Regions from separate parts of the Brevibacillus sp. FSL K6-0770 genome, predicted to be linked through region 2. Evidence: riboswitches for the same ligand, from Rfam matches in the RefSeq annotation. Region 2 holds a riboswitch; each other region holds the start of a gene.
The links. Region 2 has a riboswitch for cobalamin ahead of NST23_RS24850 (ABC transporter substrate-binding protein). Riboswitches for the same ligand answer to the same signal wherever they lie in the genome.
Positions count from the first base shown of each region.

Region 1 (2,261 bases), 250 kb from region 2:
ACATCAGCTCGCCGAACACGCCGAATTTGCGCGACTTGCAGGAGACAGAAAGCATGCGCCAGCTGGTGCGGGCGATACGCGAGAAAGCGGCTGAGCTGGAAGCGCGCGGCATTCAGAAAAAACCGATTTTGCTCAAAGTAGCTCCAGACATGTCTGACGAGCATATGCGCGATGTTGTGCAAGGGGCTGTGGCGGAAGGCATTTCCGGGATTATTGCCACCAATACGACACTGTCGCGGGAAGCTGTTCAAGGGCATCGGTACGCCGAGGAAGCGGGCGGTTTGAGCGGAAAGCCGCTGACAGAGCGATCGACAGCGTGGGTGAAAGAGATTTATCAGGAAGTCGGAGGCAAAGTGCCGATTATCGGTGTCGGAGGCATTTTTACCGGAGAAGACGCCTATCAGAAAATACGCGCAGGCGCCAGCCTGGTTCAGGTTTATACTGGCATGATTTATCAAGGGCCTGGCATTTCGAAGCAGATCAACAAGCAATTGCTCAAGCTGATGCAGCGGGACGGTTTTTCCCACATCAGCGAAGCGGTTGGCGTGGACGCGAAAGCGTAGAATCAAAAACGTAGAACCAAAAACAAGGCTCTTGCAGTCAATGACATTCGCCAAAAGGTCATCGGTTGCAGGAGCCTTTTGATAATAAGCTTTACGCTGGATTGGGCGATTGAGTATAATAATGTAGGACAAGCAAGAACTGTCAAACAATTGGATATTGTCGGCAATAGGTGCCTTTGTGTGCATGAGCACGAAGGGTAACAGGGAATCGGGTGAAAGTCCCGAGCGGTCCCGCCACTGTAATCAGGGAGTTCTCTTTGATGAAGTTCCACTCATATTCATATGGGGAAGGACAAAGAGCGCATCGATCTGAAAGCCAGGAGACCTACCTACTTGCCACACCCTGGAGACCTTCGCGGAAAGGAGCGGTGAATACGGAGCAATTGGACAGAAGTTCATGTCTATTGTTTTGTGCGCATACCTCGTCTGCTATCGGATGGGGCTTTTTTGATTGGAAAAAACGGTAAAAAGAACAGCAAAGGAGGAGAAGTTGCCTTGAATCGATCACGCTTTGTCTCGACCTGTTTATTGATTGCGGGCTTTGTTCTTTACTTTCTCGTAAATGAACCGCAAACTTCTTACGCGATGCACATTATGGAAGGGTATTTGCCGCTGTCGTGGGCGTTGTTCTGGTGGGTAGTATTTATTCCGTTCTTCATTCTTGGCATTCGTTCGTTAAACAAAATCGTCAAAGAACACCCGCAAATGAAGCTGCTTATTGGCGTATCAGGTGCCTTTGCTTTCGTGCTGTCTGCTTTGAAAATTCCTTCGGTGACGGGAAGCAGCTCCCATCCTACCGGAACAGGACTTGGGGCGATCATGTTCGGCCCGTGGGTGATGTCTGTGCTGGGCAGTCTGGTGCTGTTGTTCCAAGCCTTGCTGTTGGCGCATGGCGGATTGACCACGCTTGGCGCCAACGCTGTTTCGATGGCGGTTGTCGGGCCGATGGTGGCTTACGGGGTGTACCGCCTGATTGTCCGTGCCAACGGAGGACAACGTTTGGCTGTCTTCGCTGCGGCAGCTCTTGCTGACCTGGCGACTTATGTAGTGACATCTGTTCAGTTGGCGCTGGCTTTTCCGGCTGAGTCTGGCGGGGTATTGGCTTCTTTCGCCAAGTTCGCTGGCATTTTTGCCATCACACAAATTCCGTTGGCGATCAGCGAGGGGCTTCTGACCGTGCTCGTCTGGAACTGGCTTCAATCTTACAATGCAAAAGAGCTGGCGGAGCTGCGCTTGCTGAAACGGGAGGAATCGCTGTGAAAAAAGGAATGAACTGGCTGCTGCTCCTGGGTGTCGTCGTGCTTGCGATCGTGCCGTTGCTTTTGGTGCAGGACTCGGAGTTCGGCGGAGCGGACGGAGCGGCAGAGGAAGCGATCAAGGAGATTGCCCCTGCGTACGAGCCGTGGTTCCAGCCGCTGCTTGAACCGCCAGGAGGCGAGACGGAGAGCTTGCTGTTTGCCGTGCAAGCGGCATTGGGAGCGGGCATTGTCGGCTATGCGATGGGCTTGTACAAAGGTCGGCTGGATAAAAACAAAAAATGAACTGGCAGCAGCTTGACTCTCTTTCGTATCAAAACCGTCTGAGATTTTTGCCGCCGGAACACAAGCTTCTGTTTGCGAGCGCGTTGATTTTGCTCGTTTTGACAGGACATGAGTGGTTGCAAATGGCGATTTGCATTTGGATGGGAGTATGGGTGAT
Region 1 covers NZ_JBBOBQ010000001.1:4,977,368-4,979,628, reverse strand. The annotation lists gene NST23_RS23690 (quinone-dependent dihydroorotate dehydrogenase) at 1-563, shown strand, start outside; cobalamin riboswitch at 715-910, shown strand; gene NST23_RS23685 (energy-coupling factor ABC transporter permease) at 1,059-1,823, shown strand; gene NST23_RS23680 (energy-coupling factor ABC transporter substrate-binding protein) at 1,820-2,104, shown strand; gene cbiQ (cobalt ECF transporter T component CbiQ) at 2,101-2,261, shown strand, end outside.
Region 1: linked by a shared signal. The riboswitch ahead of NST23_RS23685 (energy-coupling factor ABC transporter permease) and the one ahead of NST23_RS24850 (ABC transporter substrate-binding protein) in region 2 are both predicted to bind cobalamin.

Region 2 (2,261 bases):
ATCCGGGTACAAATATTTGGCTAGTTGGAGATTGCCGATATACCGCTTGTCCGATCCGACAAAGTTGGTGTAGAAAAAGTAAATGTCTTTGCTTTGCCCCGCCTTGAGCCGCGAAACAGATGTCGTGCTCATAATATGGCGCAGCGCTTCCTCAAACGGCTTCGTATCCTTCACATTGTAGCCACCCAGCCAGGTGCCGTGCAGGGTAATGACCTCCGGGTTGCGCTTGAGCACATATTCCTCGTCGACCATGATCGTAGTCGACGCCTCCGCCGGATTCCATTGCAAGTCGGCAGCGTCTTTCCCGCCAGCCAGAATCGTCGCGTAGCCTTCCCCTACTCCTGGCTTCCCGTCCAACGACTGGCTGGGGAAAATCCGGTAGCCCCCGTTCGTATTGAGAAATCCGGCTGACAAGGCAAGCACCTGTTTTTTGTCTTCCTCCTTGATGCCTGCCACCCGGTCCGCTAACAGCTTTTCAATCGAATGCTTCCAGGCGAGAAATTCGTCTGCCTTGTCCGATTTATCAAAAATTTTACCGAGCAGCTTCAGCTCCTCATCCATCTGTTCCGGCAAATAGTTGTTCATTCGCACGACTTTGATTCCGGCTGGCTCCAGCTTTTCCTCCAGCGTCTTGTCGGGGCGATTCGTATAGGCAAAGACGATTTGCGGCTTCAAGCTGATGATTTGCTCCAGATTGATCTGCTTCGTTTCCCCCACATCCGGCTTGCTGTCAAATCCGAGGTACGGGTTATTTTTGACCGTCGTGTCGCCTGTAGCCAGCACGTACTGCTCGGCTCCCAGCAGCTTGATCGCTTCTGCCGTGTTGCGATTGAGCACGACCACCCGCTCTACTGGCAGCTTTACCGTGATCGCAGTCCCTGCGGAATCTTGAAAAGCAAGCTCCTGCTTTTCCTGCGGCACCGCCTGTTCAGTTTTCTGTTCCGCAGGCGTTGACGATGACGGTGAAGCAGCAGAGCAGCCAGTCACGACCAAAAAAATCGTGAGCAGGCCAAACAGCCATGCTTTGCCGATCCAGCTTTTCCGGTTCTTTTGCAGCATCGTTTCCACTCCCTATCTTTTTGTGATCAATAGAAAAGCCCCGTCCCGCCGGACGAGGCAAACGTGTAGAAGTAATCAGTCGACATCATGAATAAATAGACACAAGCTGTCGCAGCTTCTTCCTACACCTCACCTTTTCCGCGAAGGATTACGGGTGTGACAAACTAGGTAGGTCTCCTGGCTTTTGGCTCATCGCGCTCTTTCGTCTTCCCCGATGGTTATGCTCCATACCGAGTGACATGTTGGAAAGAGAACTCACCAATTACAGTGGCGGGACCGCTCGGGATTTTCACCCGATTCCCTGTTACCCCTTGCTCTCGCAAAGGCACCTAGCTGCATGCTATTCTTGGCTGATTATACCATTATTTTCATAGGGAGGGGGGACCGTAAAAACAAATCGGCCGCTTCCTTCCCTTTTTGCCTTCGCCCGAAAAAAATCCGCCGTTCTCAGGTGGTCGTATGGTTGTCGTATGCGATTATGGCCCGGTGCTTTCAGCAGTTTTAGGCAGTCGGCTCCACTTCATCCGCCACAGGCGTGCCAAACTGCTCTCCCCATTTGATCAAGTATTCAATCACGGGACGCAGTGCTTCTCCCCGCTCTGTCAGCTCGTACTCCACCTTTGGCGGAACGACCGGGTACACATGCCGCAGCACAATCCCCGACTCTTCCAGCTCCCGCAGCTGTTCCGCGAGCATTTTGTGATTCACGCCCATGATGTTTTTTTTCAGTTCACCGTACCGCTTTTTCCCGTTCAGCAGCTGGCAAATAATCGTCGTTTTCCATCTTCCTGCAAGAATGGAAACAGACAGCTCGATCGGACACTGAAACTGTTTGCCGTTTATTTGATAAATCACCTGTTGGTTTCCCATGGTTCTCACTTCCCTTTTGGTAAGTATTCAACGAAAAAGTGCGTACTTACTTTTTTACAGTGTATTCGGTAAGATCACTTTTGTAAAACACGATTTCAAGGAGGCCCTCATGGAAAAATTCGTTCAGGTTGGTCCCATAAACGTCGCATATGCAGTAGAAGGAAGCGGGCCAGCCGTGCTGTTGATCCACGGTACAGGAGGCAGTTACGAAGGCACGTGGGGCAATCTCGGCAAGGCGCTGGCACCTGACTTTACCGTCATCACCCCCAATTACAGCGGCTCGGGCAAAACGCAAGATGCCCACGAGCGGCTGGAGCTGGACGATCTGGTCG
Region 2 covers NZ_JBBOBQ010000001.1:5,231,285-5,233,545, forward strand. The annotation lists gene NST23_RS24850 (ABC transporter substrate-binding protein) at 1-1,059, opposite strand, end outside; cobalamin riboswitch at 1,210-1,407, opposite strand; gene NST23_RS24855 (winged helix-turn-helix transcriptional regulator) at 1,561-1,929, opposite strand; gene NST23_RS24860 (alpha/beta fold hydrolase) at 2,039-2,261, shown strand, end outside.

Region 3 (2,261 bases), 2.4 Mb from region 2:
TGTCGGTGTAGCCGGCTGGAGACGCTGCTCCATCATGGAAACAGTCAGGCGCTTCGCAAGCTCGAAGTCTCCGCGGCCGAGCGAGAGAGCAACAATCGCTACCCGATCCGGGTACTGTTCCAAATACGTGGACTTGTCGTCCGTTTTCAGAGCGTAGTCTTTGTAAAACTTGGAGATGGCCATGTACGACGCGAATTGAAAACCAGTGTCATGCGCCAGTCGGAAAACTTCGTCGACCTGTTCAACGGTGTAGTCCTCATACACATTTTCATAAAAATCATGCTGGATCAAATAGTCCATCCGCTCTTTGACACTGTTGAAGGTCATGGTCTTCGCCTGCACTTCCTCCATGAAGACGGCGACTGCCTCTCTGTCTTTTTCCAATTGGTAAAACCCGTCGTTTCCACGCTGCATTAGTTGGTTGTTCAATTCAATGTGCCGCAATTGCTGCCACCCCACTCGTAAATTGTTCCACGTCACGGCCGGTACCGGACAATTCAAACTTGGAAATCACCGGAACGCCATACTGGATCGCGATTGTATCTGCGCTTTTGGCAAAGCTGGTGCCCCAGTTGCGATTGCCGCTGGCAGACACTCCGCGCAAATAGACATGATTTCGCTTCAGGAAACGGTCCACCTTCTCTGGCACCTGCCCGAAGCCTGTCGTGTACGTCACCAGGATGAACGGCTCGTCTAGCACCATCTCCGGATCGATTTCCACGCGCGGCAGATCGATTTTGTTTACGAATCGTCTCACGTTTCCTGTTTTTGAATCAAAAGCGATTATCATGTCCCTCATCCTTTACTGCAATTGTATACTTTTTAGCCAAAGTAAAAGCGCATTCGACGCCAAAATGTCGAATGCGCATGATGATTCCCATCGTATCCATTCAACATGACAAACGAATGGAGCGCTCGAACACTTCCCTATCTTCCGTAGGTTACACAGTGCTTGCAGTCAGGCAGGTCTCCTGGCTTGGGGTCATTGCTCCATTTGGCCTTCCCGATTGGCTCAATCAGTGGCGATCACAAGCAAATGGAACTCTCTCATCACAGTGGCGGGACCGCGTCGGAATCTCACCGACTTCCCTATTAAGTCTACCAAATATAGCGTGGTAAACACCTGTCCGCATCAATATGTAGTTGGTAAAACTTACTTTACCTCAATATATCGTAGGAGTCAAGCTTGGCATGTTCAATTTTCGTAGTGATAATCTCTCTCATTTCTCTATTGCCAATCTCTGGTTTTCGTCCATATAATAGGTTTCGTGTACATAAAAGTTGACGCCTACGGACGAATGGAGAGTGACCCATGATGGACAGTACGACTTACGAGGCAGTAGCGATTCCCCGTTCCCAAACGAGAAAAATAACATACAACGATCGTACGTTCCACCTATTTGTGAGCACGCCAGACACAGCCCCGCCGCCAACAGGCTTTCCTGTCATCTATTTGCTGGACGCCAACTCGGTTTTCGGCACGATGACCGAAGCCATTCGCCTGCAATGCCGCGCTCCTGAAAAAACAGGCGTGCAACCAGCCATCGTCGTCGGCATCGGCTATCCGACGGAAGCGCCCTTCCATCCGTCCCGCTACTACGACTTCACGCATGTCGTTCCGCAAGACGAGCTGCCCGCTCATCCGCGCGGCGGAGAATGGCCGGAAATGGGCGGCGCCGAAGGGTTTCTTTCGTTTATCGAGAAAACGGTGAAGCCTGCTATCGAAAAAGACTTTTCCATCGACACCTCGCGCCAGACGATCTTCGGTCATTCTCTCGGCGGCTTGCTGGTGCTGCACGCCCTGTTGACGCGGCCGCACGAGTACCAATGCTATATCGCCGGCAGCCCGTCCATTCACTGGAACGAAAGCGTCCTGCTCGAAGAAGAGCGGCGCTTGCCTGAACGGCTTACAGACGAGCTGAAAGTCAGAGCGCTCCTGACGATCGGGGAACTGGAGAACGACGGGCGCTTCCACGTCAACGTCAAAGCTGAGGCCATGGCAAAAAGGCTGTCCGCTCTCGGCACAGGCCAGATACAAGCCACGTTCCGTCAATTCCCGGACGAAAATCACACCTCTGTCTTGCACGTCCTGATCAGCCACGCGATCCGCTTCGCATCCAAAACCGCTGCCCGCTAACCAGGGCAGCTTTTTCTTTTCCCAAAACCGGCCAACAACCGCTCCACGCACGCAAAAAACCGCCCATACGAAACATATGAGCGGTCATGCACGCATTTCTGCTCTTTTTCGGCTTACTGGAGGG
Region 3 covers NZ_JBBOBQ010000001.1:2,784,878-2,787,138, reverse strand. The annotation lists gene nrdE (class 1b ribonucleoside-diphosphate reductase subunit alpha) at 1-444, opposite strand, end outside; gene nrdI (class Ib ribonucleoside-diphosphate reductase assembly flavoprotein NrdI) at 431-790, opposite strand; cobalamin riboswitch at 945-1,142, opposite strand; gene NST23_RS13665 (alpha/beta hydrolase) at 1,316-2,137, shown strand; gene NST23_RS13660 (ACT domain-containing protein) at 2,251-2,261, opposite strand, start outside.
Region 3: linked by a shared signal. The riboswitch ahead of nrdI (class Ib ribonucleoside-diphosphate reductase assembly flavoprotein NrdI) and the one ahead of NST23_RS24850 (ABC transporter substrate-binding protein) in region 2 are both predicted to bind cobalamin.